One region of the Nocardioides ginsengisoli genome, then DNA from elsewhere that is predicted to be linked to it. Evidence: riboswitches for the same ligand, from Rfam matches in the RefSeq annotation. Region 1 holds a riboswitch; the other holds the start of a gene.
What was found. Region 1 has a riboswitch for thiamine pyrophosphate ahead of AB4880_RS07740 (thiamine ABC transporter substrate-binding protein). Riboswitches for the same ligand answer to the same signal wherever they lie in the genome.

Region 1 (11,073 bases):
GCGGACGAACGGCAGGAACGACTTGAGGTTCCGGTAGCTCACATAGGTGAGGTAGAACGCGATCACGCCGATGGCGACGAGCATCGCGCGCTCCTTCGTCCAGTGCGTGCGCAGCCGCTCCCGGACGATCGGTACGACGCGGCTCGGCCGGGCGCGCGCCTTCCAGAGCGTCAGCGGCAGCAGGTCGAGCAGCAGGGCGCCGAGCAGCAGCAGCGGAAGCCGGATGTACGACGGTCCGAGGAAGCTGCCCTCCGGGTCGAGCAGCCGCCGGTCGAGGCTGATCGAGGCGTACAGCGCCAGGCCCAGCATGAGAGCGGCCGTGCCGATGAGGAGGGTGTAGGCGCGGCGATACACCCGACGGAGTCTAGGAGACGTCACCAGAGCCGACCGGCACAGCGCCACCCAAGGGCGCGATTCCGTGCCCTTCGACACGTACGACGACCCGCTCGCCGGCCCGCGGAGCCCAGCCCGCGGTCCCGACGGCGTCGAGCTCGCCGATCCCGTCGACGTCGACCACCAGCCGCGATCCGTCCGGCGTCAGCCGCGCCGCGCGCACCAGACCGGACGCCCCGGAGCCGGCCGCCCCCGGGCCGGACGGCGCAGCGACCACGGCGGTCGCCCGGACCGCGACCTCGCGCGCGACCGGCCGGTCGGCGAGCCGCAGCAGCGCCTCCGCCGCCTCGCCCACCAGCACCCGCGGATAGCCGAGGAAGAGGGCGGTCTCCGCATCGGCCGGCGCCGACCACACGTCGGCGGTCGCGCCCTCCTGCACGATCCGGCCGCCGCGCATGACGGCGAGCCGGTCGGCGACGGCGAAGGCCTCGTCCTGGTCGTGGGTGACCAGGAGGGCCGTCGTCCCGGCCTCGGTGAGGATCCGCCGCAGGTCGGCGGCGAGCCGCACCCGCAGGCCGGCGTCGAGCGCGCTCAGCGGCTCGTCGAGGAGCAGCAGGCGCGGGCGGGCGGCCAGCGAGCGGGCGAGGGCGACCCGCTGCCGCTCGCCACCCGACAGCGTCCGGGGCAGGCGGTCGCCGTAGCCGCCGAGGCCGACGAGGTCGAGCAGGTCGCCGACCGCGGCCCGCACGGCCGTCCGCGACTCCCCCTGCAGCCGCAGCGCGTAGCCGACATTGCCGGCGACGGTGAGGTGGTCGAAGAGCTGGCCGTCCTGGAACATCAGCGCGAAGCCGCGCCGGTGCGTCGGCGTCCCGGCCAGGTCGGCGCCGTCCCATGCGATCGCGCCGGAGCGCAGCGGCTCGAGGCCGGCGACCGCGCGCAGCAGCGTCGACTTCCCGCACCCCGACGGCCCCAGGACGGCGAGCACGTCGCCGTCCGCGACGCTGAGGTCGACGCCGTCGACCGCGACCGTGCCGTCGAAGGCGACCTCCACGCCCTTCAGGTCCAGCATCACCAGGCTCCCGTTCCCGGCACGCGCAGCCGATCGACGACGAGGATGACGCCCGCCGTCACCGCGGCGAGCACCACCGACGCGGCCATCGCCGTGCCGTAGTTGAGCGCCCCGGGGTGGCCGAGCAGCCGGTAGATGACCACCGGCAGCGTCGGCTCCGCCGGGCGCACGATGAAGGACGTCGCCCCGAACTCCCCCAGCGACACCGCGAACGCGAAGCCCGCCGCCGCCAGCAGCGGCCGCCAGACGACGGCGAGGTCGACGGTCCGGAGGGTCCGCAGCGGGCCGGCGCCGAGCGACGCGGCGGCCTGGCGCTGGCGGTCGTCGATGCCGGCGAGCACCGGCACGAGCGTCCGTACGACGAGCGGCAGCGCCACCAGCGCCTGCGCGATCGGCACCAGCAGCGGGCTCGCCCGCAGGTCGAGCGGCGGCTCGTCGAGCGCGATCAGGAAGCCGAAGCCGAGGGTCACCGCCGAGACGCCGAGCGGCAGCATGAAGAAGCCGTCGAGCACGGTCCGGGCGCGGCGGCCGGCGCGCGAGCGCATCCGCCGGGTCACCACGAACGCCACGACCAGGCCCAGCGACAGCGACATCCAGGTCGCGTCGACGGCGATCCGCAGCGAGGCCAGGAGCGCGTGGCCCACCGAGACCTCGAGCAGGCCGTCGGCCGAGCCGGCGAGGGCGCGGTAGAAGTCGAGCGTCCAGCCGCCGTCGCGCCGTACCGACCCCAGCGCGAGGGCCAGCACCGGCAGGGCCACCAGGGCGAGCGTCAGCGTGGTGACGACGATCGCCGGGACGTCGCGCCGCTGCGGGCGCGCGGGCGCCGCGGCGACCCGCCGCACCGTCGGGTCCGGTACGGCGCGCAGCCGGCCCACCACGACCAGCAGCGCCACCACCGCCAGCATCTGCACGAGCGAGAGCGCCGCGGCGGCGGGCAGGTCGAGCAGGTCGGCGGTGAGGAGATAGATCTCGGTCTCGACAGAGGAGTACCGCACCCCGCCGAGCACCAGCACCACACCGAACGCGGTCGCGCAGAACAGGAAGACCACGCTCGCCGCCGACACGATCGCCGGCCGCAGCGCGGGCAGGGTGACCGTCCGGAACACCTGCCACGGCGAGGCGCCGAGCGCCGCCGCAGCCTCCGCCGGGCGCCGGTCGAGCCCCTCCCAGGCCACCCCGACGGTCCGGATCACGACCGCCACGTTGAAGAAGACCAGGCCGATCAGGATCGCGACCGGCGTCCCGTCGAGCCCGAGGAAGCCGAGCGGGCCGGACGACGCGATCAGCTGTCGCACCGCGAGCCCGACGACGACGGTGGGCAGCACGAAGGGCACGAGCAGCGCGGTCCGGACCAGACCGCGGCCCCGGAACCTCAGCCGGTGCAGGACGTAGGCCGCCGGCAGGCCCAGCAGCACCGCGCAGGTCGTCGCGACCGTGCTCGTCCAGACCGTGAACCACAGCACCCGCCCGGTCCGCGGCCGGCGCAGGACGTCGAGCACCGCGCCCGGGTCGAACGACCCCGACGGCCAGGCGCCGCGGTGCAGCATCGCGCCGACCGGCAGCACGAAGAAGACCGCGACGACCGCGACCGGCACCGCGGCGAGGGCGACGTACGCCGCTCGCCCGGTGAACCGGCCGGCCGTGATCATCGGGAGACGATCTCGGTCCACTTCTGCAGCCACGCCTGGCGCTTCGCGGTGATCTCGGACGGCGCGACCTGCTCGGTGCGCTGCGGCTTCACCGCGAACTTCGCCCAGGTCGCGGGCAGCGCGGTGTCGGACGCGACCGGGAAGACGTACATCGACTCGGGCAGCGCCGCCTGGACCTCCGGCGACAGCAGCCAGTCGATGACCGCACGGGCGCCGGGGGTGTTGGTGGTGTCGCCGCGCAGCACGCCGGCGTACTCGACCTGCTCGAAGCAGCCGTCGAGCAGCGCGCTCGTCGACGTCTTCGTCTCCGCCTTGTTGAGCGTGAACGCCGGCGAAGAGTCGTAGGACACCACGATCGGGCGGTCGCCGCCGGAGAAGGAGAAGTCGGTGAAGTAGGCGTCCGACCAGCCCTTGACCACCTTGGCGCCGTTGTCCATGAGCTTGGTCCAGTAGCTGGCCCACCCGTCGCCGTACGTGGCGATGGTGGCGAGCAGGAAGGCCAGGCCCGGCGAGCTGGTGCTCGCGCCCGGGATGACGAAGAGGTCCTTGTAGGCGGGCTTGGCGAGGTCGTCGATCGACGTCGGCGCCGCGATGCCGTGCTTCTGGAACCAGGCGTCGTCGACGTTGACGCACACGTTGCCGTTGTCGATCGGCGTCACGGCGTGGCTGTCGTCGCCCGGCAGTGCGTACGTCGACGCGCCCTTCGGCAGCGTCGGCTGGTACGGCGCGAACACGCCCGCGTCGATCGCCCGCGAGGCGAAGGTGTTGTCGACGCCGAAGACGACGTCACCGACCGGGTGGTCCTTGGTCAGCACCAGCTCGTTGGTGAGGGCGCCGGCGTCCTCGAGCTTGCTGATCTTGAGCTGGTAGCCCGAGTCCTGCTCGAACTTCTTGACCAGCTCCTTGGGCAGGGCGAACGACTCGTGGGTCACCAGGGTGACCGTCTTGTCGTCGGCCTTGCGCCCGTCGTTCTCGTTGCTGACGAGCGAGCAGCCCGTCACGAGGAGCGTGGTCGCCGAGAGGGCAGCGAGGCCCGTGAGCATGCGCGAGCGCATCATGACTCCCTTCGCCGGTGCTAGCCGGATCAGGTTCGGAGGGTCTGCGGCGGATCCGCACTCTCAGCCCGCTCACGCGGGCTCCCCTGTCTGTACGCGCCCAGTCTAGATCGGGGCGGGGGCGGCAGCGCCCTCGGGTGGCCCCGGCCGAGTCGTGTGCCTGAGAACCCGTCCAGACGCGGTCTCAGGCACACGACTCCGCACAGCGGCAGGTCAGACCGACGTGTAGACGACCCCGTCGGGGCGGTCGACCAGCGTGGCCTGGCCGCGCGCGACGAGCAGGTCGAGGTGGGCCTTGGTCTCCATCGCGGCCATGCCCTGGCTGAAGACGTCGAGCTCGCCGAAGGCGCGCTCGTGGCGGGTCCAGCCGAGGTCGCGGGCGACGACGAGCGAGGTCGCGTCGCCACGCTCCTCGAGCGAGGCCAGGCACTGGTCGAGCCGCTCCTCGTGGTGGGCGAGCAGCTCGTCGACCCGCTCGTACGACGACGGCGCGACCGGCCCGTGCGCGGGCAGGATCCGCAGGTCGGGCAGCTCGCGGACCCGCGCCAGCGAGGCCATGAACTGGCCCAGCGGCTGGTCGGCGGGCGGCACGGTGAAGCCGATCGACGGGGTGATCGTCGGCAGCACGTGGTCGCCGGCGAAGAGCACGCCCTCGGTCTGGTCGGCGTAGACGTAGTGGCCGGGCGTGTGGCCCGGCGTGTGGACGGCGTCGATCCGGCGGCGGCCGATGTCGAAGGTGCGGTCACCCTCGAGCCAGACGTCGGGGAACGCCCAGTCGACCGGGCTGGGCAGCTCGCCGGGGCCGGCGGCCCACAGCTCGGCGATCTCCTCGGCGCCGGCGGTGCGCAGCACGGCGAGGAACGGGCTCTCGTCGAGACCGTCGTTGCCGGCGCGGTGGAGCAGCTCGAGGGCGGGCTGCTCCTCACGGCCGAGGACGACGTCGGCGCCGTACTCGTGGCCGAGGACGGTCGCCAGCGTGAAGTGGTCACGGTGGACGTGGGTGACCAGGAAGCGCTTGATGTCGCCGAAGCCCGACCCGATCGAGCGCAGGCTGGTGTCGAGCAGCTCGCGCGCGACCGGGATCGCCCAGCCGCCGTCGATCAGGGTGAGGCCGTCGTCGCCCTCGACGACGTAGACGTTGACCGCCTTGAGGGCGTCCATCGGGAGGGGCAGCGGGATCCGGTGGATGCCGTCGGCGACCCGCCACGCCCCCTCGTCCGCCCAGTGCCGGCCCGAGTCCGGCGAGACGGCGTGTCCGGTGGCGATCCCTCCCGATGTCATGAGCCCACTCTAGGTAGCGTTCACTTCCGCCCGGAGGTCGGGTAGCTGCAGGTCGAGGTTCGGCTCCTGGATCCCGCCGTCGACCTCGAGCATCTTGCCCGTGACGTACGCGCCCGCGGCCGAGGCGAGATAGACCACCGCGGCCGCGATGTCCTCAGCCTCGCCGATCCGCCCGAGCGGGGTCGCGTCCTCCAGCTGCTGCTTCATCTCGGGCACGCCCGCGACGAACTCCAGCGCGCTCGTCATCACCGAGCCGACGAAGATGCCGTTGACCCGGATCTCCGGGTTGAGGTCGGTCGCGGCGAGCCGCGACCAGTGCGCGAGCGCGGCCTTCGCCGTCCCGTAGGCCAGGTAGCCGCGGCCGGCCAGCCGGCCCATGGCCGAGGAGATCGAGGTGATCGACTTCTGTCGTCCCTCGCCGGCTGACCGCAGCATCAGCGGCACGGCCGCCCGGCTCAGCGCGTGGGCGGTGGCGACGTTGAAGTGGAAGGCCTCCTCCAGGTACGCCACGTCGGTGTCGAGGAAGGCGTTCGGGATGGTGCCGCCGACGTTGTTGACGACGATGTCGAGCCGGCCGAACTCGTCGTACGCCGCCTGCGCGAGCCCCGCGACCTCCTCGGTGTGCGCGAGATTGGCGGGTACGACGAACGCCCGGCGTCCCACGGCCTCGATCCGGCGGGCGACGTCGTGCAGCTGGGTCTCGGTGCGCGCCGAGAGCACCACGTCGGCACCGGCCTCGGCCAGCGCGATCGCGGTGGCGGCGCCGATCCCGCGGCCCGCGCCGGTGACGACGGCGACGTGATCGGTGACGGTGAAGCGGTCGAGGATGCTCATCGGGCCTCCTTCGTCCCGGCGACCAGGCCGCGGCCGGTGACCAGCGGCAGGTCGAGCGCGGTGATCAGGCCGGGCTGGGCGGCGACGACGGCCGGCACCGCGTTGATCAGCCGCTGGGCGGTGACGATCATCCCGGAGACGTTGTGGTCGCCGTGCTCGCCGTGGTGGCTGAACTCCAGCTTCATGCAGGGCTCGCCGGTGATCTCGACGCGGTAGCAGCCGTCGCCCTCGGCAGGCTTGGGCCACTCGGGCACCTGGTCGGGCGACGTACGCGTGACGTGCTCGAGGGTGATCCGCGGGACGCCGTCCACGGTGCCGATGACCTTGAAGCGGACGGCCCCCATGGTGCCCTCCGCGACGTCGAGCGACACGGTCTTGGTGTCGCGCTCGGCGGGACGCCGGTCGACCTCCTCGATCAGCGGCTCGTCGAGGGTGACGCCCAGGCCGGCCGCGAGCACGCGGACCACCGGGCCCCAGGCCGTGGTCAGGATGCCCGGCTCCCACAGCAGCGGCTTGACGTCCGGGTCGTCGAGCGGCTGGCCGAAGCCGAAGAGGTCGCGCATCACGACAGGCTGGTAGTACGTCGAGTAGTCGGCGATCTCGGCCACCGTGATGTGGTCGATCCGCTGGCTCAGGCTGGTCAGCACCAGCGGCAGCACGTCGTTGGCGAAGCCCGGGTCGATGCCGTTGACGTGCAGGCTGGCGTTGCCCTCGCGGCCGGCCTCGTCGATCGCGTCGATCATCTCGGCGGGCAGCGTGCCGTCGCGGTGCAGCAGGATGACCGGTCCGGACGAGACCACGTTGACGCCGTCCCGGATGAGTGCGGTGAGGTCGTCGATGGACTCGAAGACCCGGTCGTCGGTCATCGCGCCGTGGATGACGCAGTCCGGGCGCAGCGCGACCAGCTCGTCGCGGTCGGTGGTCGCCGTGACCCCGAGCTCACGGTCGAGGCCGGCCAGCAGGCCGGCGTCCTGGCCGTGCTTCTCGGGCGTGGAGGTCCACACGCCCACCAGCTCGAGGTCGGGGTGGGCGTCGACGCCCACGATGGCGTGGCGGCCGATGGTGCCCGTCGACCAGACGACGACCCGCAACGGCTTCTCCGGGATGACCTGTGACATGCAGAGAATGTAGAACAGGTTCTAGTTCCTGGGAAGGGGTTCCGGCCCCCATGCTCAGGGCGCCGGGATCACCTCACCCGGCGCCCACTCGGGACAGCGGGTGCCCGAGTAGATCGTGGGCATGCACCGGTTGCAGTGGATGCAGATCCCGCTCGCCGCGACGCCGGCCTGCAGCCGGTTGACCAGGTCCGGCTCGCGCAGCAGCGCCCGCCCCATCACCACGAAGTCGAAGCCGTCGGCCATCGCCTGCTGCATGGTGTCGAGCCGGTTGATGCCGCCGAGCAGCATGAGCGGCATCGCGACCGCGCTGCGGAACTCCAGTGCCTTCGGCTTGAGGTAGGCCTCCTCGAAGTCGTAGCTCTTGAGGAAGCTGCGCCCGACCGGGGTCTTCATCCCCCACCGCACCAGCGGCGGCATCGCCTCCGCGAACTCCGCGACCGGCGCCTCGCCACGGAAGAGGTACATCGGGTTCATCAGCGACGAGCCGCCCGAGAGCTGCAGCGCGTCGAGGTGGCCGTCGGCCTCCAGCAGCCGAGCGAGCTCGATGCCCGCCTCCGTGGTCACGCCGCCCTTGAAGCCGTCGGACACGGACACCTTCGCGGTCACCGCGACCGCGTCGCCGACCTCCTCGCGAACCACCCGCGCGACCTGCCGGGCGAGCCGGGCGCGGCGCTCGAGCGAGCCGCCCCAGCGGTCGCGCCGGCGATTGAGGCCCGGCGCGAGGAAGGAGGAGATGAGGTAGGAGTGCGCCATGTGCAGCTCGAGGACGTCGAATCCGGCGCGGACGAGCACGCGGGCCGCGTCGACGTACGCACGGGTGACGCGGGTGAGATCCTGCTCGCTCGCGGCGCGGATCATCTGCATGGACAGCGGGCTCGGCATCCGGCTCGCGGCGATCGCCGGGACGGCGTTCGACCGGCCGTTGGCGACCGGGCCGGCGTGGCCGACCTGGGCGGAGATCGCCGCGCCGGTCGCGTGGATCTCGTCGGCGAGCCGGGTGAGGCCGGGCAGGGTCCGCTCCCCCACGACGATCTGCTCGCGGTGGGTGCGGCCCTCGGGCGCGACGGCGAGGTAGGCGACGGTCGTCAGGCCGACGCCGCCCGCGGCGGGCGCGCGGTGGTAGGCGATCAGCTCGTCGGTCACCTCGCCGTACGGCGTGCGGCCCTCGAAGGTCGCCGCCTTCACCGTCCGGTTGCGCAGGCGGATCGGGCCGAGATCGACCGGGGCGAAGACGTCGGGAGCGCTCACGCGGCGCACTCTAGCGGCCAAAGTAGAATACGTTCTACCCCTGCGGGGCCTATCGTCGGCACATGGCCAAGACGCTGTGGCGCGACCGCAACGACGCTCTCGACGCCGAGACCGAGTACGTCCAGATCTACCAGAACCTGGCGCTCTACGAGTTCACCTGGGACATCACCCAGGCGCTCAGCTTCGCGCTCTTCCGCACCTACGCGGTGCCCAGCATCGGCCGGCTCCTGGACGAGACCGGCGCCTTCACCGGCGCCGTCCAGAAGCGGTACGACGACACCGCACTGCTGCTCGAGGCGCCCTTCGTCCACGGCTTCGACAGCGCGGCCTGCCGCACCGCGCTGCGCCGGATCAACCAGATGCACCGCTCCTACGACATCTCCAACGACGACTTCCGCTACGTGCTGTCGACCTTCGTCGTCGTACCGAAGCGCTGGCTCGACGCCTACGGCTGGCGCCCGCTCACCGACCACGAGCTGCGCGCCAGCGTCAACTACTACCGCGCGCTCGGGCGACACATGAACATCAAGGACATCCCGGAGACCTACGACGGCTTCATGCACCTGATGGACGACTACGAGCGCGCCCACTTCGCCTTCGACGAGGGCGGGCGCCGCGTCGCCGACTCCACCCTCGAGCTGCTGACGACCTTCTACCCGCGCGCCGTACGGCGGCCGGTCGAGGTGTTCAGTCGCGCCCTCATGGACGAGCCCCTCCTCGACGCCTTCGGCTACGCCCCCGCCCCGCCGCTCGCCCGCCGGCTCAGCCTGGTCGCGATGCGCGCCCGCGCCCGGCTGCTGCGCCACACCCCGTCCAACCGCAAGCCGGTGTTCACCGCCGACCTGCCGCGGATCAAGAGCTATCCGGGCGGCTATGCCCTGGGCGAGCTCGGCACGTTCCCGGTGCCGGGGGTCGCGGGGTGTCCGGTGCGGCACGCGGGGAGCGACGCGGGGGCGGCGGGCGGACACTTGTAACTCGGTGTCCATGTATCCACCACAGGGTCATGACCGGTCACAGCACCGTGATGGATGCACGAACACCGAGTTACATACGACGTCGGCCAGAGCGAGCACACGCGGCCACACGCCGGGCGGGCAGCGCCATCGGCAGGCCGCCGCCGTCCCATCCACCACGGTGCACCGGCATCCACCACGGGGTCATGACCGGTCACAGCACCGTGGTGGATGCATGGACACCGAGTTACAAGCGGCGTCGGCCCACCAGCGGCGGCCGCCCGTCAGGCGTTGAACTTCGGCGCCCGCTTCTCCACGAACGCCGCCACACCCTCACGCCCGTCCGACGATCCCGCGAGCGAGCGGATCGACAGCGTCTCCTTCCGCAGCGCGCTCTCCGGAGCCGGTACGACGGCCTCCCGCAGCAGCCGCTTGGCCGCGGCCTGGGCGGTGCCCGAGCCGGTGGCGAGGGACGCGACGACAGCGTCGACGGTGGCGGCCAGCTCGTCGGCCGGGACGACGCGCGCGACCAGGCCGGCGTCGTAGGCCTGCTGGGCGGTGAGCAGGTCGCCGAGCAGCGCGAGGCGCAGGGCGCGGTGGAGGCCGAGGGTGTGGACGAGCAGCGAGCTGCCGCCGTCGGGCGAGAGGCCGACCTTGGTGTAGGCGAGGCTGAACTTCGCGTTCTCGGCGGCGACGACGATGTCGGCCGCGGCGGCGAGCGGGAAGCCGGCGCCGGCGGCGGTGCCCTGGACGGCGCTGACGACGATCGCGTCGGAGCGGACCAGCTCGCTGACGACGCGGTGCAGCGCCTCGGCGAGGTCGTCGATGAAGCCGGGGACGTCGTCGGCGGCCGAGAAGGCGCCGAGGTCGCCGCCGACCGAGAAGAACCGGCCCTCGGCGGCGAGCACGATCACCCGGGCGCCGTCGCGGTGGGCGGAGCGGACGGCGTCGTGGAGCGCAGCGACCGAGTCGGGGTGGATCGGGTTGCCCCGGCCGCCGTCGGCGAGGGTGATCCGGGCGACGCCGGCGTCGTGGGTGTAGCGGACGAGAGTCATCGTGATCCTTCGGTTCAGCGGAACTGGTCGTGCCGGGCGGGCGGGAGCTGGAACAGCGGTTCGCGGGTCAGCTCCGCGCGGCCGAGGGTGGTCAGGTGGGCCTCGTCGGGGCCGTCGAAGATCCGCATCGCGCGATGCCAACCCCACAGCGCGGCGAGCGGCGTCGCGTCGCTGATCCCGGCGGCGCCGTGCAGCTGGATCGAGCGGTCGATGACCGACAGCACCGCACGCGGTACGGCGATCTTCGCGGCGGCGATGAGATGCCGGGCGCCCTTGTTGCCCTCGGTGTCGACGGTGTGGGCGGCGAGGTGGCACAGCGCGCGGGCCTGGTCGAGCTCGACGCGCGACTCGGCGATCTTCTCCCGCACCGCCGACTGCTCGGCCAGCAGGCCGCCGAAGGCAGTGCGCGTCTTGGCCCGGTCGACCATCATCGCCAGCGCCCGCTCGCCCGCGCCGAGCGCCCGCATCACGTGGTGGA
Region 2 (11,073 bases), on a different contig from region 1:
GGCATTGGCGCTCGCCGCGGCCGCCTTCACATGCCCGAGCGCATGGATCAGCGCCGGCTCGATCGGCGTGCCGCTGATCGGGAAGTTCTCGACCGCCCGCTGCGTCTGCGCGCGCCACAGGGCGGCGGCGGGGACGAGGACGTCGCCCATGGAGTCGTGCTCGGTGCGGAATCCGTCCGGAGTGCTCACCCGTCCAGGGTAGACAGGGGTCAGTCCTCCCAGGGCGGGGTGTCGTCCATCTTCTCGTAGTACTTCGCGAGGTGGCTGCGCACCCGGTCGGCGTCCTTGTCGGGCAGGTCGACGCCGCCGCGCGCGCCCTGCATCACGCCGCCGGCGGCCATCACCGCCCGCGGCACGGCGGCCAGGCGGTCGTCGACCACGTCGGCGATGAGCAGCTTGTACGACGTGAAGTTGTCCTTCGCGTCGGCGTCGTACCACACGTGCGCGTCGCGGTACTTCGCGTTGGGCTCGTCCTCGGCGCCGGCCCAGCGACGGACCCGCTTCTCGGCGGCGTCGCCGTCCCACGACCGGTCGCGGTCGGCGAGGGGGAGATCCTGGAATGAGGTCACGGCCATGGCCGGGAGGTACCCGACCCGGCCGCAACCACCCCGGGAGCGCCCGGGATCACCCGATCACTCGGCCGAGCGCACCCGGATCCCCGTGATCGGCACCGTCACGGCGCCGCCCGGGTCGGTGAAGAAGTCGTTGCCCTTGTCGTCGACCACGATGAAGGCGGGGAAGTCCTCGACCTCGATCTTCCAGACCGCCTCCATGCCGAGCTCGGGGTACTCGATGACCTCCTGGCTCTTGATGCAGTCCTGGGCCAGCCGTGCGGCCGGGCCGCCGATCGAGCCGAGGTAGAAGCCGCCGTACTCGTTGCAGGCCTCGGTGACCTGCTTGGAGCGGTTGCCCTTGGCGAGCATGACCATCGAGCCGCCGGCGGCCTGGAAGGACTTCACGTAGGAGTCCATCCGGCCCGCGGTGGTCGGGCCGAACGAGCCGGACGCCATGCCCTCGGGGGTCTTGGCCGGGCCGGCGTAGTAGACCGGGTGGTTCTTGAGGTAGTCGGGCATCTCCTCGCCGGCGTCGAGGCGCTCCTGGATCTTGGCGTGCGCGATGTCGCGGGCCACGACGAGCGGGCCGGTGAGGGAGAGCCGGGTCTTGACCGGGTACGACGACAGCTGGGCGAGGATCTCGCTCATCGGCTGGTTGAGGTCGACCTTGACGACCTCGCCGCCGGAGATGTCCTCGGCGACGCCCGCGTCGGGCATGTACTGCGCCGGGTCGGTCTCGAGCTGCTCGAGGAAGACGCCCTCGCTGGTGATCTTGCCGAGCGCCTGGCGGTCGGCCGAGCAGGAGACGGCGATCGCGACGGGGCAGGACGCGCCGTGGCGCGGGAGGCGGACCACGCGCACGTCGTGGCAGAAGTACTTGCCGCCGAACTGCGCGCCGATGCCGAAGGACTGGGTCAGCTTGAAGACCTCCTCCTCCAGCTCGAGGTCGCGGAAGCCGTGGGCGCTCATCGAGCCCTCGGTCGGCAGGTTGTCGAGGTAGTGGGCACTGGCGTACTTCGCGGTCTTGAGGGCGAACTCCGCGCTGGTGCCGCCGATCACCACCGCCAGGTGGTACGGCGGGCACGCGGCCGTGCCGAGCGAGCGGATCTTCTCGTCGAGGAACTCCAGCATCCGCTTCGGGTTGAGGACGGCCTTGGTCTCCTGGAACAGGAACGACTTGTTGGCCGAGCCGCCGCCCTTGGCCATGAAGAGGAACTTGTACTCCGGGCCCTTCTCACCCTGGGCCGTCGAGTACAGCTCGATCTGGGCCGGCAGGTTGGTGCCGGTGTTCTTCTCCTCGTACGTCGTCAGCGGCGCGAGCTGGCTGTAGCGGAGGTTGAGCTTGGTGTAGGCGTCGTAGACGCCCTTGCTGATCCACTCGCCGTCGTCGGCGCCGGTGAGCACGCCCTCGGACTTCTTGCCCATGACGATGGCGGTGCCGGTGTCCTGGCACATCGGCAGCACGCCGCCCGCGGAGATGTTGACGTTCTTGAGCAGGTCGAGCGCCACGAAGCGGTCGTTGCCCGACGCCTCGGGGTCGTCGATGATCTTGCGCAGCTGCTGGAGGTGGGCGGGCCGCAGGTAGTGGCTGATGTCGTGCATCGCCTCGGCGGTGAGCCGCTGCAGCGCCTCGGGCGCCACCTTGAGGAAGGTCTGCCCGTCGGGGCCCTCGACCGTCTCGACACCCTCGGTGGTGATCAGCCGGTAGGGAGTGTCGTCCTTACCGGTGGGGAGCAGGTCGGAGTACCGGAATTCAGCTTCAGCCACGAGTCCTGAGGATATCTCCTCGCAGAATGCGACGAGGGCCGGGCCGCGATGCGGCCCGGCCCTCGTGACGGGTGGTGCTGGTGATCAGTAGATGATCGTCGCCGCGCTGCCGATCTCGATGACCGCGCCGACCGGCAGGCCGGCCTTCGCGGTGTCGAGGGTGATCCGGATGGCGTGGATCTGGTTCGACCGCAGGTTCTTGTTGGTGACCTGGCGGTTGATCTCGACCTTGCCGAGGTTGGCGATGTTGATCGTGGTGTTCGGCGAGACGTTGATCGGGATGGTCTGGCCGGCGATGACCAGGTTGACGAGGGTCATGCTCATGTCGCCGGTCCAGGTGCTGCCGACCCGCTTTCCGTGGGCGGTCACCTTGATCGCGTCGGCCTTGATCAGCCCGCCGAGGACGTTGAGCCCGACCAGCTCGTTGCTGGTCGTGATCTCGGCGTCCTTGCCGTTCTTGGTCGAGGTCGACGTCGAGGTGATGGCGCCGGTGTTGAGCAGGCCCGGGACGGCCAGGGTGGCGGTGGTGTTGCGCAGGGTCTTGCCGCCGCTGGACGAGAACGGGACGCCGATCTGGGCGGTCGGGTCGCTGACGACCTTGATGTCGCTGCCCACGTTCGCCGCGATCTTGGTGCCGAAGGCGAAGCCGCCGAGGACCGCGCCGCCGCTGGGCTCGGCCTTGAGCAGCGACTGGTTGACCGGGTTGACGAGGATCGTCGTGCCGACGTTGAAGTCGCCCTGCGGCTTGAGGAGCTGGACGGCGATCGCCCAGTTGAGCGCGATCGCGCCGTTGGCGTCGGTGCCGCTCATGTCGTAGTTGAGGCTGACGATGGCGACGCCGGGAACGGTGACCGAGAAGTTCTTGGGAATCGTCACCGGCAGGTCGACGCCGATGATCTTGATGCCCAGCAGGCTCGAGTTGCCGGTGTGGGTGACCGTGCCGTCGGGCTTGGCCAGCGTCTCCGACTTGGTCTCGATGGCGTCGACCTTGATCAGGCCGCCCAGCAGGCTGACGCCGGCGGTGCGCGCCCACGAGGTGAGCTTGGTGCCGGTCGTGGCGTCGTAGTCGGCGATGGTCTTGGTCTCGGCCGCGCCCACGGTGAGCAGCTGGCCGACCTTGCCGCCGACCGTGCTGTTGGACGCCGCGCGGGAGAAGGCGCCGCCCGAGACGGCGCTCTGTGCGGTCAGGTCGGACTGGACGACACCGCCGACGGCCTTGATGAAGGTCGCGCCGGTGGCGGCGTTGTACGCCCACGCGACGTTGGCAGCCTGCGCCGAGGACGGCATGGCCACCAGCGCGACGCCTACCAGCGCAGCGGTGATGAAGGAAGCGAATCTACGCACGATCTTGGGACCCCATTCCCATCCGTGTTGAATATGACGTTGTGTTCCCCAGGTGAACCACTCTCGCCCCCACCCGGCGATTTGAGGAGTGGTCTCCAAAGAATTTAACGTTCGGCAGTGTAACGGGACGGAGGACCCGTACCCTCATCGGCCCGGCATAGACGGGTGCGCGTCGACGTTCCACCCCCGTGCACGTGTACGACGCGGTGGTCATCGGAGCCGGCCAGGCCGGCCTCTCGGCGTCCTTCCACCTCACCCGGCTCGGCATCGACCACGTCCTGCTCGACGCCAACGACCACCCCGGCGGCGCCTGGCAGCATCGCTGGGACTCGCTGTCCATGCACGACGTCCACGGCGTGGCCGACCTGCCCGACGCGCCTGCTCCCGGCGACTCCGGTGAGCGCGCCAACACGGTGGTCCCGGCGTGGTTCGGGGCCTACGAGGACGAGCACCGGCTGCCCGTCGTCCGGCCGGTGCGGGTCGACGAGGTGACCAGCGACGGCGACCTGCTCGTCGTACGGGCGGGGGAGCGGACGTGGACGACGCGCACCCTGGTCAACGCGACCGGCACCTGGACCCAGCCGTTCGTGCCCTACTACCCGGGCGCGGAGACCTTCCGCGGCGAGCAGCTGCACACCCAGGACTACCCGGGGCCCGAGCACTTCGACGGCAAGCGCGTCGTCGTGGTCGGCGGCGGCGCCTCGGCGGTGCAGTTCCTCGGGGAGCTCGGCCCGCGGACCGATGTCGTCTGGGTGAGCCGTCGACCGCCGGTGTGGCGCGACCGCTTCGACGAGAACGCCGGCCGGCACGCGATCGAGCTGGTGCAGGAGCGGGTCCGCGCGGGTCTGCCGCCGGCGAGCGTGGTCAGCGTGACCGGGCTGGCGCTGCGCCCTCAGGAGCAGGAGGCGGCACGGCTGGGCGTCTACGAGCGACGCCGCTCGATGTTCGCGCGGATCGAGCCGGACGGCGTGCGCTGGGCCGACGGCTCCTTCGAGCGCGCCGACGTGATCCTCTGGGCGACCGGCTTCCGGCCCGCGGTGGGGCATCTGGCGCCGCTGCACCTGCGCAGCGAGCACGGCGGGATCGCCCTGCTGCAGAGCGGCGCCGACGTCCAGACCGCGACGAGCGCCGTCCGCGACCCGCGGGTGCAGCTGGTCGGCTACGGGCCGTCGGCGAGCACCATCGGGGGCAACCGGGCCGGCCGCGCGGCGGCGACCGCCGTCCGGCGGTATCTCGCCGAGCACCCGGTGGCCTCCGGCGCGGAACGTGCGCTAGCGTGACCGACGACAACCCACGGGAGTCCGCGGCAGCGGGCTGAGAGGGAGCTGAAGCCGCTCCGACCGTCACACCTGATCCGGATCATGCCGGCGAAGGAACGGACACGATGACGCCTCACCTTTTCTGCCTGGTCGCGCAATCCGACGACCTCGCCCTGCTGCCTGCCCTGGCCGACGCCGGCGTCGACGGCTTCCAGGTCAGGGACAAGTCCCTCGCCACCGGCGCGCTCGTCACGCTGACCCGCGCGGTCATCGACGTGGTGCGTCCCTCCGGCGCCCAGGTCGTGGTCAACGACCGGCTCGACGTCGCGCTCGCGGCCGGCGCGGACGGCATCCACCTCGGCACCGACGACCTGGCGGTCGCCGACGCGCGCCGGCTGGCGCCGTCGCTGCTGGTCGGCGCGACCTGCCGGACCCGGGCGGAGGTCGTCGCGGCGGCCGCCGCGGGCGCCGACTACGCCGGCTTCGGCCCGGTGTTCGCGACCGACTCCAAGCCGGGACTGCCCGCACCCCTGGGCCTCTCCGCGGTGACGGCCGCTGCTGGCGTGCTGCCGCTGATCGTGATCGGCGGCCTGTCGGCCGCGACCGCGGCGGAGGCGCGCGCGGCCGGGGCCCACGGCGTCGCCGTCATCGGCGGCATCTGGCGACATCCCGATCCCGTGACAGCAGCGAAGGAGCTCGTCGCGGCGGTCGGCTGATGCGGATCGACGTGCTCGGCGCGGGGATCGTCGGGCTGACCGTCGCCGACGAGCTGGTCCGGCGGGGGCATGCGGTGACGGTCGTCGACCCGCGGCCGGCCGGAGGCGCGTCGTACGCGGCGGCGGGGATGTTGAGCCCGGCTGCCGAGGTGTGGCACGGCGAGGAGGAGATCCTCCGGCTGGGGCTGGCGTCGCTCGCGCTGTGGCCGGCGCTGGCCGGACGGCTCGGCGTGCCCCTGCGGCGCAGCGGCACGCTCCTCGTCGGGTACGACGCGGGCGACCTGCAGCAGGTCGAGCGCCAGGTCGCGCTGCTCGCGCGCCACGGACACCTGGCCGAGCCCCTGAGCAGGGCCGGCGTCCGGTCGGCGGAGCCGACGCTGGCGCGGGCCGCGGGTGGCGCGCTGCTGTCGTGCGAGGCGAGCATCGACCCGCGCGCGGTGTGCGCGGCGCTGCTCGAGCGGGCCGACGTGACTGCTGCGCCGCGGGGCGATGCCGAGGCCACCGTGGTCGCGACGGGCGCGTCGCTGCCGGCGCCCTGGAGCGGTCTGGTGTCGGGCGTGCGCGGGGAGATCCTGCGCCTGCGCACGGACGACCCGCCCCGCCGTACCGTCCGCGGCTGGGTGGGGGGCGAGGCCGTCTACCTGGTGCCGCGCGGCGACGACCGGGTGGTGCTCGGCGCGACGTCCGAGGCCCATGCCGCGCCGCCGATCGTCACCGCGGGCGGGGTGCTGCGGCTGCTGGCGGCCGCACGGACGCTGTGGCCCGCGCTCGACCGGGCCGAGCTGGTCGAGTGCACCGCGCGCGACCGGCCCGCGACCGTCGACGGCCTGCCCCTGGTCGGGCCGAGCGGCGTCGACGGCGTCGTCCTCGCGGCCGGGCACTACCGCCACGGCGTCCTGCTCGCGCCGCTCACGGCGCAGCTCGTCGCCGACCACCTCGAGACCGGCCACGTCGACCCGGTCGTCGATCCCCGACGCATCACCGAAGGAGCACGATGACGATCACCTGCAACGGCGAGCCGGTCCGGACGGAGGCCCGGGCGGTCGCCGACCTGCTCCACGAGCGGCTCGGCGGACGACCGGACGGCGTCGCGGTCGCCGTCAACGGCGAGGTGGTGCCGCGCTCGGCGTGGCCGGACCGACTGCTGGCGGACGGCGACGTGGTCGAGCTCGTGACGGCGGTGCAGGGCGGATGAGCGCGCTGGTCGTGGCCGGCGAGGCCCTGTCGTCGCGGCTCTTCCTCGGCACCGGCGGGCTTCCGCAGGTGGGCCTGGTGCCTGCCGTGCTGGAGGCCGCGCGGCCGGCGTTGGTGACGGTGTCGATGCGCCGCACGTCCTCGCTCGTGGAGGGCGGCCTGCTCGATGCCCTGCGGACGGCGGGCGTGCGGCTGCTGCCCAACACCGCCGGCTGCCTGTCCGCGCGGGAGGCGGTGCTGACCGCCGAGCTCGCGCGGGAGGCGCTCGGCACGGACTGGGTGAAGCTCGAGGTCATCGGCGACGAGCGATCGCTGCTGCCCGACGTGGTCGAGCTGCTCGACGCAGCGGAGCAGCTGGTGCGGCGCGGGTTCGTCGTGCTGCCCTATACGACCGACGACCCGGTGCTGGCGCGGCGCCTGGTCGACGCGGGCTGTGCGGCGGTGATGCCGCTGGGCTCGCCGATCGGCTCGGGGCTGGGCGTCCTCAACCCGCACGCGATCGCCGCCGTACGGGCCGCGGTCGACGTGCCCGTCGTCCTCGACGCCGGCGTCGGCACGGCGAGCGACGCCGCCCTCGCGATGGAGCTCGGCTGCGACGCGGTCCTGGCAGCGACGGCCGTGACCCGCGCGGACGACCCGGTCGCGATGGCGAGCGCGCTGCGGCTCGGCGTGGAGGCCGGACGGCTGGCCTGGTCGGCGGGCCGGATCCCGCGGCGGAGCGAGGCGCGCGCGTCGAGCCCGGTGCTCGGGAGGATCGGATGAGCCGCCGGCTCGTCGTCCTCACCGACCGTCACCAGGTGCGGGCCGGGCGTTCGCTCCGCGACGTCCTCGGTGCCGCCGCCGACGCCGGGCTGAGGATCGTGCTGCTGCGCGAGCTCGACCTGCCCGACGACGAGCGCGCCAAGATCGCCGACCACGCCCGGACCTGTGGGATGGAGGTCCTCGCCGCGCATCGCCCGGTCCCCGGCGGAGCGGGCGTGCACCTGCCGGCAGCGGCGCCGGCGCCCGAGATCCCCACCCGGTGGGGGCGTTCGTGCCACAGCCGAGCCGACGCGGTCGCCGCGGCGGGGGACGGTGCATGGTGGGCGACCCTGTCGCCGTACGCGGAGACAGAGAGCAAGCCCGGCTACGGACCTCCGCTCGCCGCCGACGACTTCGCCGCGCTGCCGCTGCCCGTCTACGCGCTCGGCGGGATCACCGTCGACAACGCAGCAGCGGCCCGGGCCGCGGGCGCGTACGGCGTCGCGGTGATGGGCGCCGTGATGCGGGCTTCCGACCCTGCGGACGTCGTCGCCGCACTGCTGTCGGCGGTGCGGTCGTGAGCCCCCCGGTGGTGCTGGCGATCGCCGCGACCGACTCCGGCGGCGGCGCGGGCCTGGCGGCCGATCTGGCGACCTTCGCCGCGCTCGGCGTCCACGGCGCGTGCGTCGTGACCGCGGTGACCGCGCAGGACACGCTGGGTGTGCGGGCCGTCCACCCGGTCCCGTTCGACGTCGTGGCCGCGCAGCTCGACGCCGTCCTGGACGACCTCGACCCGGTCGCCGTGAAGACCGGGATGCTCGCGACACCGGAGATCGTGCGGCTGGTCGCGTCCCGGTGTGCGGGGCGGCGACTGGTGGTCGACCCGGTACTGCGGGCCACGACCGGCGCCGTGCTCGCCACCGACGACGTGATCGCGGCCTACCGCGAGCACCTGCTGCCGGTCGCGACCGTCGCGACACCCAACGAGTCGGAGTTCGCGGCGCTCGGCCGCCCCTCCGGCCCGAACATCCAGGTGACCCGCGGTGGCGACATCGCGACCACCAACGACCACGGCACCGGCTGCACCCACAGCAGTGCTCTGGCCGCACATCTGGCCCACGGCGCCGACCTCCCGACGGCCGCGGCCCGTGCCGCGGCCTATGTCTCGCACCAGCTCCGTCTCGGCAAGGACTGGACCCTCGGCCGCGGCCGCGGACCCGTCGCCCACATTCACGCCACCACCCAAGGAGAGATCGCATGACCGTCCACCCCGCCCACACCCGCATCGAGGTCGGCGACCTGGCCGTCCCGTTCACGCGCGTCGCGCTGACCAACGGCGACACCTTCGACCGCTACTGCACCTCGGGCCCGGGCTCCGACCCCGAGGTCGGCCTGCCTCCACTGCGTGCCGAGTGGATCGCGGCGCGCGGCGACGTGGCGCCGTACGACGGTAGGGAGACGCAGCTGCTCGACAACGGCCGCTCGGCGGTCCGGCGTGGCGCGGCGCAGGGGGAGTGGCGCGGCCCCCGCCGTACGCCGCTGCGGGCCACCGGCCGCCCGGTGACCCAGATGTCCTACGCGCGGGCAGGGATCGTGACGGAGGAGATGCGGTACGTCGCCGTACGGGAGGGCTGTGACGTCGAGCTGGTGCGCAGCGAGGTGGCCGCGGGCCGTGCGATCATCCCGGTCAACGTCAACCACCCGGAGTCGGAGCCGATGATCATCGGCCGCCGCTTCCTGGTGAAGATCAACGCCAACATCGGCAACTCCGCCGTCACCTCGTCGATCGCGGAGGAGGTCGACAAGCTCACCCACGCCATCACGTGGGGCGCCGACACGGTGATGGACCTGTCGACCGGCGAGGACATCCACACCACGCGCGAGTGGATCATCCGCAACTCGCCCGTCCCGATCGGCACGGTGCCGATCTACCAGGCGCTGGAGAAGGTCAACGGCGAGGCGGACAAGCTGACCTGGGAGATCTTCCGCGACACCGTGATCGAGCAGTGCGAGCAGGGCGTCGACTACATGACGATCCACGCGGGCGTGCTGCTGCGCTACATCCCGCTGACCGCCAACCGGGTGACCGGCATCGTCAGCCGCGGCGGCTCGATCATGGCCGGCTGGTGCCTCGCGCATCACGAGGAGAACTTCCTCTACACGCACTTCGACGAGCTGTGCGAGATCTTCGCGACGTACGACGTGGCGTTCTCCCTCGGCGACGGCCTCCGCCCCGGCGCCACCGCCGACGCCAACGACGACGCCCAGCTCGGCGAGCTGCGGACGCTGGCCGAGCTGACCTCGCGCGCCTGGGAGCACGACGTCCAGGTGATGGTGGAGGGACCCGGCCACGTCCCGCTCAACCTGGTCGAGGAGAACGTCCGGCTGCAGCAGGAGTGGTGCCACGGCGCGCCCTTCTACACGCTCGGCCCGCTCGCGACCGACATCGCGCCCGGCTACGACCACATCACCTCCGCCATCGGCGCCGCGACGATCGCCATGCACGGCACCGCGATGCTCTGCTACGTCACTCCCAAGGAGCACTTGGGGCTGCCGAACCGCGACGACGTGAAGACCGGCGTCATCACCTACAAGCTGGCCGCGCACGCCGCCGACGTCGCGAAGGGCCACCCCGGCGCCCGCGACTGGGACGACGAGCTGTCGAAGGCACGCTTCGAGTTCCGCTGGCGCGACCAGTTCGCCCTCTCGCTCGACCCCGTCACCGCGGAGGCCTTCCACGACGAGACGCTTCCGGCGGAGAACGCCAAGACCGCGCACTTCTGCTCGATGTGTGGGCCGAAGTTCTGCTCGATGCGGATCAGCCAGGACGTGCGGGAACGGTTCGCGGAGAAGTCGGCGGAGTTCCTGGAGCTGGGAGCGTCGGTCTACGTCGAGGCGCCTGCCTAGGGGGGTGACCCGGCTGGACGTCGGCAGCGGCGAGCCTGACCGAACTGCTGAGGACGTCTGGGGGCCTGTAGGCCAGAAACCATCCACAGCCCTGTTTTCTAGCGGGTTCTGTCCACAGGCTGCCGCTGCGACGTTGGCGGGGTCGGGAGGTGGTGTTGGGATGGCGGCATGGCTCAGGCGACCGCTCCCGACACCGGCATCAGCACGATGCTGGCCTCGCTGCGCGCGGAGATCGAGGGCCGTGAGGCGTCGCTGATCCGGGAGTGGGCGACGATCGCGGCCTGGGCTGAAGCCAACGTGGTCGAGGCCGCGGAGAGTCCGGCGGCGACCGGCGACGGGTTCGCCGACACCGGCGTCCCGATCGCCGGCGACGGCGCTCCGTTGGTGTCGGAGTTCGCGCTCATGGAGCTGATCGCGGTCCTGGGCCGCTCACCCGCCGGCGGCCGCGCCTACGTCGCGAAGGTCCTGGGCTGCGCCTGGCGCCTGCCCAACGTCTGGGCCGCGGTCATGTCCGGCCGCCTCGCGCCGTGGCGCGCCGTACGGATCGCCAAGCTGGTCGCACCGCTCCCAGCCGAGGCCGCTGCGTTCGTG

Region 2: another riboswitch for thiamine pyrophosphate. It lies ahead of thiE (thiamine phosphate synthase); the one in region 1 lies ahead of AB4880_RS07740 (thiamine ABC transporter substrate-binding protein).

Annotation. Positions count from the first base shown of each region.
Region 1 covers NZ_BAABAC010000013.1:256,051-267,123, forward strand. The annotation lists gene AB4880_RS07725 (phosphatase PAP2 family protein) at 1-354, opposite strand, end outside; gene AB4880_RS07730 (ABC transporter ATP-binding protein) at 365-1,402, opposite strand; gene AB4880_RS07735 (ABC transporter permease) at 1,402-3,051, opposite strand; gene AB4880_RS07740 (thiamine ABC transporter substrate-binding protein) at 3,048-4,109, opposite strand; TPP riboswitch at 4,096-4,204, opposite strand; gene AB4880_RS07745 (MBL fold metallo-hydrolase) at 4,320-5,387, opposite strand; gene AB4880_RS07750 (SDR family oxidoreductase) at 5,397-6,221, opposite strand; gene AB4880_RS07755 (NAD(P)H-dependent amine dehydrogenase family protein) at 6,218-7,339, opposite strand; gene AB4880_RS07760 (oxidoreductase) at 7,394-8,587, opposite strand; gene AB4880_RS07765 (oxygenase MpaB family protein) at 8,650-9,561, shown strand; gene AB4880_RS07770 (enoyl-CoA hydratase/isomerase family protein) at 9,825-10,595, opposite strand; gene AB4880_RS07775 (acyl-CoA dehydrogenase family protein) at 10,610-11,073, opposite strand, start outside.
Region 2 covers NZ_BAABAC010000044.1:18,046-29,118, forward strand. The annotation lists gene AB4880_RS23065 (class II fumarate hydratase) at 1-189, opposite strand, end outside; gene AB4880_RS23070 (hypothetical protein) at 210-575, opposite strand; gene AB4880_RS23075 (fumarate hydratase) at 633-2,321, opposite strand; gene AB4880_RS23080 (choice-of-anchor P family protein) at 2,406-3,608, opposite strand; gene AB4880_RS23085 (NAD(P)-binding domain-containing protein) at 3,854-4,945, shown strand; TPP riboswitch at 4,949-5,058, shown strand; gene thiE (thiamine phosphate synthase) at 5,050-5,640, shown strand; gene AB4880_RS23095 (FAD-dependent oxidoreductase) at 5,640-6,638, shown strand; gene thiS (sulfur carrier protein ThiS) at 6,635-6,835, shown strand; gene AB4880_RS23105 (thiazole synthase) at 6,832-7,596, shown strand; gene AB4880_RS23110 (thiamine phosphate synthase) at 7,593-8,156, shown strand; gene AB4880_RS23115 (bifunctional hydroxymethylpyrimidine kinase/phosphomethylpyrimidine kinase) at 8,153-8,836, shown strand; gene thiC (phosphomethylpyrimidine synthase ThiC) at 8,833-10,482, shown strand; partial or broken gene AB4880_RS23125 (DUF222 domain-containing protein) at 10,651-11,073, shown strand, end outside.